DNA from 2 places in the Ammoniphilus soli genome. Region 2 is predicted to be linked to the other one. Evidence: riboswitches for the same ligand, from Rfam matches in the RefSeq annotation. Region 2 holds a riboswitch; the other holds the start of a gene.

Region 1 (4,102 bases), on a different contig from region 2:
CATCTATTGTTTGTTCAAAATAGGAAAAATATAGTTGGCGATGAAACATCATGGCCTTATCCGATCCTCCGCTTAAGACAATAATGGCATCCGCGTTCTTTGGTTCTTCCTCAAGTACTAGAAAAGATCCAGCAGACCGAAAGATAGCCAAACAAAAGAAAGATGCTGCCCATCCAATAAAGAGCTGCTGCTTTCCTTCTTCTCATTTTCTTATACATTTTTCTCTACTCCTATCAATTAATTTCCTACCATTGGTTTTCAAAAAGCTAATATACTAAATGAGGCCTGAACGCTTTATACAGTTAGACCTTGTTTTATATCACCATTCGTTACTTAAATAACCTTGTAATCAACGACATTTTTCGACTGGGGTCAGACCCCTACCCGAGGGGTATCACCCCCGAAGCGGGCAAAGTTCCGATAAAAGTTGGTTATATATTACGATAGGCTAACAAAGGAACTACCCTTTGTAACCCTAGCATCTCCCTCCATGTAACACCTCCATACGAATATCACTTGAATCTAAATTAGGCTTGATCACTTATAGATAGTCAGACCTAACCTAAAGTCTCAACTTCTTTCAAGTTACTTAACCTGAGGGGGGGTATCCCCAGAGGCGGACATTCACAATCTAAATCTTATCCTACTTCTTTGAAGCCCTAAATCCAGCTTTACGTGCTTGTTCAGTCGTTTTAAAGCAATACTCCGCTTTTGTTTTATTGTAAAACTGACCACCAGGAACGTGGTATATCCTTTCTCCTTTATTGCTTATATTACCTTTAACTCCTCCGTTACAATAACTGTATGAATGATCGTTAATTACGCCATGATTGGCGCTTGCTACTCCTATGGCTGATAATACAAATATTGAAGAAAGTACAGAAATAATGATTTTTCTTTTCATATAGCTAGTTCCTTTCTACTATATTTAAACCTTTTCCCTTGAGTGAGTATAAATTTCTAGTAAAATTATACTATATTACCATTACCTAATACATATATTATCAATTCAAAGTAACCTTTTTATGTGAACGTAATTAATAATCCTATTCTAATTATTTTCAATGTATCCCTTCATCTTCTATGTTTGCTTTCCAATTGCTGCTTATTCTTTCAACTTCAAGAAAACATAGTACAGAGTCAGAATCAACAAAGAAAGCCGTCCTTTCGGACGGCTAATAATCGAGAATTAATTTTCTATCTCACTGATCAAATTTCTTTCTAATTTTCTCTTTCTGAATAAGGCTTTGATTACTAAACTCTTCTTCAGCTTCGGACACTAAATCCGTGTTTAAACCAGCAGCTACGAGTTCATTCTCCATCTCTTCCAACAACTGGTTAAACTTTAAAGTTATATCTTCCCGAAGCTGTCTTCCTTTAGCTATTATCTCTGAAAAACTACCTTTTCCTGATAATGCATCTGAAACTAATTTGTTTAGACTTGATTTCGCTTCACTTTCTAGCTGTTTAAACAAGGGAAAGTATTTTGTTCTTATATCATTTTCAGTCACAACTTTTTGTTGCTGTTTATTGGTAGTCTCATTTTTAGCATACACTTCTCCAGATAATCCACTAAACGAGATCGCTGCTGCTAGCGCTGAAATCATAATTAATTTAGTAAACCTCATATAGGTTCTCCTTTCGGTAACTGGCTGGCTTATCCTGATATTCTGGATTTAGCCCCTTTTAGTTTTGCGTCCCTAAGTTTCCATAGGTTTGCCTTTATCGATTTGAGTAAGAAAAATCAATGAGTTCGATCAAATCACTAACGGCCCTCCTTATATTATTTTGAAAAATAAATCGAACAGGCCGTTTTATCGGCAGCTGGCTGGCATATCAGTGTGGCTGGGTTAGCCCCTCTAGCTTTGCGTCATCATCTTTCAATGATTTTGCCTTTGTCGTACGATTTATATTTTTGTCGAATTCTATAGAAGATATTACCAATACCTAAGCCTATAAGAACATATCCCATTCGTCCTATCTTTTATTCTTATGGGTAGTCATTAAGACTTAATTTTAATAGTAATAGTGCGTAGAGTCTTTTCATAGTTACCCTTGTTTCTTTCCCCCGAAGTTCCTCCTCGTTTAGGAGAGTTTCTCTTATATTAAAGGCTACTCTTAAAACGGAATACATCTCCCAACTAGAAGGACTATTCTTTGTGAACGGTCCCCTTACTTAGCACGTTCTCCCGTTCTGGGATCGTTCCGTTTCTCGACAAAATCCGGGTGGTGACAGGCACTCAATGGATATCACTCCCCACCTAGGAGAGCGGATTTTGCCCATCTACTACTTCTCTTAACGAAACGCCCTAACACAATAAGGCACTTTCTCTCCTGTCTCAGGAGAAGGACTGGTTACCTCCCGATTCTCCCCAATAAGGAATGACCCCAACTTTCCTCACTGGGGACCCTTTCTCTTATCTCTATTCTCCTCCTATGGGAATCTATAAACAGCTAATCTCTCCTTCAGGAGAGTCTATTTATATAAATATATATTTAAAAGACTTAAATAATAGATAGATTAAAAGATCTTGATGATCAGATCATCTCTTCTCCCAATCGGGGACGGCTCCTGTAGGAACCTCACTCTATCATTGTGAATCCCTTCACACAGAATACTACCATTTGGTTGGTTTTCAATTCTGCATCTTTTTTCTAAAGTGAAATGGGGAGAGTGATTCATATGGACGAGCGTCGAATGATTGGCGAGAATATTGGCAGATTAAGAAAAAGACGAGGGTATACGCAGCTAGAACTCGCAAAAAGCTTGAACAACAGTCTTCAATATGTCCAAAAAATTGAACAGCAAGGAACTTTATCTCTGAAGACCCTAATTAAGTTCTCTCACCCCCTACATACAGCGCCTCAGCTTCTTCTTCCCGACTTTTGGATACCTTTGCCTCTCAATCACGAAGACTTTCTCGAGCAATTGTACTTTTATGCAGCCCAAGCCAAAGATGAGGAACAGCGTCGCCAGATCATCCAAACGCTCAAGAAGCTTGTCCAAGAAGATCCACTCCCCTAACACCCACTTTCAGGAGGTTACCTTATGTCCACGCTTTCTACTTTCCCCTATCTTCCCCTTTATCCGTTTACCCTGTCCGATTGGCTCCCCAAGTTAGGCGAAAAAGCCTTCTTAGCTTGGCTAAACTTCCACAGCTGGAAAGATCAGCTCCACTCGACAGCCCCCACCGTTCTACCCTTTTCCCTGACTCAACTAACGAAGCGACTTAAAGTCGGTAACTCTACATTTTACAATCAGATTCTCCGGCCATTATGGAACTATGGATTGATCGATTTAAGAAAAACACCCGGAACGAACCAATGTCTCGTTACCGTTTACCTCTACCCCGAAAACTGTCCGGAAAAAGCACTCCTGCCACTGACCGCACTCCGAGACTACGACCATGACTTTGTTCCTTGTACCTCTAGCTCACCACAGTCTCTCCCTATTGAAGAGGATACGGTCGCTCCTGAACGGGAAGTCGATCCTCCTAATGGCAAACAGATTAACGCCCCCATTTTAGACAAGCCACAACCACCGGATAACGATGTTCAGCCTGATTCACGCTCACCCATCACGACCTTGCCTAAGCAACCAACCGATCTACCGATCTTCTCCCTTCCACCGATCCTCTATCAAGCCATTCAATCGAATCCCGAACTTCTCCTCCGTAAGGAAAGCATAGAAACGATATACATGAAGTGGAAAGATCACCCCCGCTACACGGACCAAGGATACTTGAATAAGATCCGGACATGCATAAGATATTCCCGAGACAAAGAACGATTTGCCGCTTATCTTCATAAAGCTCTCCAGAACGAGTGGAACACTCCTCTTTCTCCTCCTCCAGCACCACATCCCTATGAAGACCCAGACGGTATTCCGCCTTGTCCTCCCGATGTCCCTATCTATGTCTGGAGACAGATCCATTGCCCTCCGAAAGATCCCGGTAAGCTAACACCTGAGCAAGAAGCCCAACTCTATGATCTGAAAAAAGCATTGGGGGAACTTTAGCATGATTAGACTGAAACAATATGGTAGACAGATGTGCGTCTCCTGTTCTCTTACGGTCGCTTCATTCCTCAATGGGGGACTGTA
Region 2 (4,102 bases):
CCGAGCTCATTGCCCATGGCTATATCTATATCGCCCAGCCGCCGCTTTATAAGATCCAGCAAGGCAAAACTATTTACTACGCTTTCAATGATCAGGAAAAAGAAAAGATTCTGCAGCAGCTCCCGGCTAAGTCTGAACCTAGCACCCAGCGCTATAAGGGCCTCGGCGAAATGAATCCAGACCAGCTTTGGGAGACGACTATGAACCCCGAGACCCGAACCCTCCAGCGCGTCTATCTCGAAGATGCCGCAGAAGCTAACGAACTGGTGGAGATGCTCATGGGTGAAAGTGTGGAGCCCCGCCGCGAGTTTATTCAGGAAAATGCAGTGTATGCCTATGACTTAGATATATAAAACTCCTCGTTATAATCAAATCCCCCTTAGCCATACAGTATGGTTAAGGGGATTTATTATATTTATCATTTAGGAGGAGAACGAGAACCAAATGAAAACCAAATTGTTTTACCTTGCCATTGCCGTTTCCCTTGCTCTCAGCGCATGGGCCCATTATTTTACCCACTCCACAGGGCTGCAATTTGGCACCGCCTCCTTATCCGTGATATTGCTTGCCGCTCTTTTGGGAAAAGCAACTGAGAGCGTGGCGCATTATGCCGGTGAACGCATCGGAGGTTTTTTAAACGCGACCTTCGGCAATGCTGCGGAGTTGATTATTGCTACGATTTTGATTAAGGAAGGCATGTTCGACATGGTGAAAGCCTCGCTTACCGGCTCCATCATTGGCAATCTCCTGCTTGTGCTCGGCCTCAGCCTCTTCTTTGGCGGGCTTAAATTCAAGGTCCAAAAATTCAATGGCATGCTGGCTGGACACAATGCCTCCTTGATGCTGCTGAGTGTCATAGCTCTTTTTATTCCCGCTGCGTTTGCCGGCTCCCTGGAAAACGGCCAGTTACATATCTTTAGCTTAGTTGTGGCGGGTGCATTAATCGGATGCTATCTTTTATGGTTAACCTTTTCGATGGTGACCCACAAAAAAGAATTAACAGATCCGGGTGAGGCGGGGCATGAAGAAGAAACCCCGGTTTGGAGTAACAGAGCCGCGATTCTCATCATGCTGATCTCTACCATTTTTGTCGCTGTCACTTCTGAATGGCTCGTCCATTCCCTCCATGGTGTGGCAGAAAGCCTCCACTTGTCCCAAGCCTTTTTGGGGATATTCGTGGTCGCCATTGTTGGAAATGCAGCCGAGCATAGTGCAGCTATCTTCATGGCGATGAAAAATAAAATCGGAACTTCAGTGGAAATCGCAGTAGGAAGCAGCTTGCAAATCGCTTTGTTTGTTGCTCCTGTCCTCGTATTTATCAGTTACCTGTTCGGAAATCCGATGGACATTATCTTCAGCCAATATGAGCTTGTGGCTATAGGGGTTAGCGCGTTTATTGCGAAGTCCATATCACGGGACGGCGCCACGAATTGGTTTGAAGGAATCCTCCTGCTAGCGGTCTATATCATTCTAGGGTTTGGATTTTATTTTGTATAGGAAATAGATAAAAACGCCCGATCCTCTATTATTAGAGGTCGGGCGTTTATTTGCTAACACAATCAGAAAGATGAGATCAGGACTTGATCATTTCGAGAAACCCGATGCAAGAAAACAATCACAAAGGCACCTTTATTTCTCCATCCAACCAACACTAATCGTAAAGCTCTGTTCCGCTCCAGTCAGATTGGTGATGTAAAAGGAAATGGACTGTCCAGGCATTATTACGTAAGTCCCCTTATAATCTTTTCCAGCGATTCCATTATGGGATAAAAATGTATCCATTACATGCCCTCCTATTATAGGATTTGCATCATGAATGATCATTTGAGCGGATACAAGACTCGAATAATCATATGAAAAATTTTTGAAGTTAAACTTTTCCAATAAAACTCCCTTTGCTAAAATTGCACAATCTTCTTGGACTTCAAGGCAGTAATCACAAGAACCCTTTGACTTAACAGATCCTATTTGCAATGATTTTTTTGATTTTAAAGGATTCAGTAAATGTAAAATAATAGTTCCATTATCTTTAACAGACTGCCCCCCAGTTGTAACAATATAAAATCTACTTTCCCCCATTTTTTTCTCCTATCTGCTATATTTTTCTAACATACTACTATTCAACAGGAGTATGTGGAAAATCCTTCCCCATTTGGAAATAAATATTTAATATTTGAGCAAAAATAAAGAAGGCATCTGATAGTAACGCCTCCCTTATCATTAAATATTAAAATATTCCGAGAACAGAGGAACCATGGGCTAGCACACTGGATTGTTCCCGGTCACCCTTGCCGTTGACATTTTTCAACTCAATGTTCGCAAAGCAATTCAGTAATATTTCTATACGCTTCGCACAAAATGTGCTCCATCATATCAATTTCTTTATGGGTTAACCCATAATCATTAATCAACTGATGACGAAACTCCATACTAACCATCTGGTTAAAATTGTTGGAGTCCATTCGCATTAATTCAATTATACGCGTCACCTGTTTTTCGGTCAGTATACTCAAGATTACCCTCCATTCGAATATAAAGGGGGCCTTTGCTTTCCATATTCGGCAACTGGCTGACTTATCGGTTTAACCAACTTAGCCCCTTTAGCTTTGCGTCATCACCTTTCAGTGATTTTGCCATTTTCATCATTTCATTATAGATTCGCTTTACTGCAACCCATTTTTTGGGTAGGCTTTTTTATCTATTTTTAGTATATTACGTCACGATTAAAGAGTAAATGCAATTTTACCAAAAATGAACACTTTGCTATGCTTACCACAATCAGTGCCATTAAAGGTATTCCACTTGCCGGTCCAATCGCCCAATAGTTGAATACCAATCACTATTGAATTATTGGACGAAAATAAAAACCTCTTACTTCGTGAGGTTTTTTGATTTATGCTGCTCATTTTTTAGGATCAATTTAGCAAGGAAATCATGGAATTCTTCCTTCGATTTGCACTCGCCAGAAAATTCCATGCGAACATTTCTGATCACTGGCTCTTTACTCTTTTGAATCATGGCGCTTCACCTCTGCCTTACTATATGCTCCAGCAGATTGTCCTGATTCGCAGTAATAGGGCATGCCCGCATGCCGGCTTTATCCGATTACCCTCACTAAACTCTTGATGAAAGGATTGCCGCACCGCCGGAGACGGCAAGAATGATTATGGCGACAAAACTTAGAGGCAGAAACCAATACAACAGGACCAGCGCCAAGGAAGACCAGATGCCTACACACCAATGGCAGCTTAATAAGCTCCCGATCCAGTACCGAAGGCCTGAACCCTTAATCTCCACCTTGCGTATCATCTCGCCATTATCATCCAACTCGTAAGATTCAGACATAAAAGGAGCTCTGATAAATGAAGTGATCTCATCGTAAACAACCAAATGAGTTAAGCGGAAAGAGGCCAGAATCAAGATGGCTAAGTGAAGCCAGGTAATATCCATTAATTCAACCACATACAATCCCCCTTGTAATCAACATTTACCCTCCCATGGATAAAAGATCTTTAAGCCCATCTTCCAAATCGATTCTCGGAGCCCAACCCCACTTTTTAATTTTTTCGATGCAAAGAATACTCCAGTCTAAGTCTCCGAATTTGGGATGAGTGTACACCGCTGCAATCGGTTGAGACAGGGATTGGTTAATTGTGGAAACCAATTCGTTCAAGGAAGTCCCTCTTCCTGTACCTACATTGAATACTTCATTGACCGATTGATTCAGCCGGCTAAACCTCATATTCGCCTCCACCACATCATGCACATGGATATAATCCCGAATCTGCTCCCCGTTGCCATAGATCGTCGGCGCCACTCCTTTGAGCAATCGGTCAATGAAAATGGCGATCACCCCTGACTCGCTATGAGGAACTTGGCGGGGGCCATAAACGTTGGCATACCTCAAAATGGTCCAGTCAAACCCATGCGACTGAGCAAAAAAAGCAACATAGCGCTCTGCAGCCCATTTGTTGATTCCGTATGGGGAGATCGGATTTGCAGTAGCAGTTTCTGTTGGGGGAGCCTTACATGCTCCATAGATTGCCCCTCCGGAAGAAGCAAAAATGAATTTCTTGATCCCCGCTTTCCCTGATGCATCGAG

The links. A riboswitch is a leader RNA that binds a small molecule or an ion and turns the genes downstream of it on or off. The one in region 2 is predicted to bind cyclic di-GMP.
Region 1: linked by a shared signal. The riboswitch ahead of ABLT31_RS21140 (hypothetical protein) and the one ahead of ABLT31_RS25800 (hypothetical protein) in region 2 are both predicted to bind cyclic di-GMP.

What each region holds. Positions count from the first base shown of each region.
Region 1 covers NZ_JBEGDL010000012.1:13,261-17,362, forward strand. The annotation lists gene ABLT31_RS21130 (hypothetical protein) at 1-151, opposite strand, end outside; gene ABLT31_RS21135 (sunset domain-containing protein) at 644-904, opposite strand; gene ABLT31_RS21140 (hypothetical protein) at 1,203-1,628, opposite strand; cyclic di-GMP riboswitch class I at 1,641-1,731, opposite strand; cyclic di-GMP riboswitch class I at 1,817-1,904, opposite strand; gene ABLT31_RS21145 (helix-turn-helix domain-containing protein) at 2,684-3,025, shown strand; gene ABLT31_RS21150 (hypothetical protein) at 3,050-4,018, shown strand; gene ABLT31_RS21155 (hypothetical protein) at 4,020-4,102, shown strand, end outside.
Region 2 covers NZ_JBEGDL010000018.1:44,591-48,692, reverse strand. The annotation lists gene gyrB (DNA topoisomerase (ATP-hydrolyzing) subunit B) at 1-353, shown strand, start outside; gene cax (calcium/proton exchanger) at 445-1,497, shown strand; gene ABLT31_RS25805 (hypothetical protein) at 1,630-2,079, opposite strand; gene ABLT31_RS25800 (hypothetical protein) at 2,310-2,513, opposite strand; cyclic di-GMP riboswitch class I at 2,558-2,645, opposite strand; gene ABLT31_RS25795 (hypothetical protein) at 2,872-3,018, opposite strand; gene ABLT31_RS25790 (DUF1360 domain-containing protein) at 3,115-3,462, opposite strand; gene ABLT31_RS25785 (NAD-dependent epimerase/dehydratase family protein) at 3,488-4,102, opposite strand, start outside.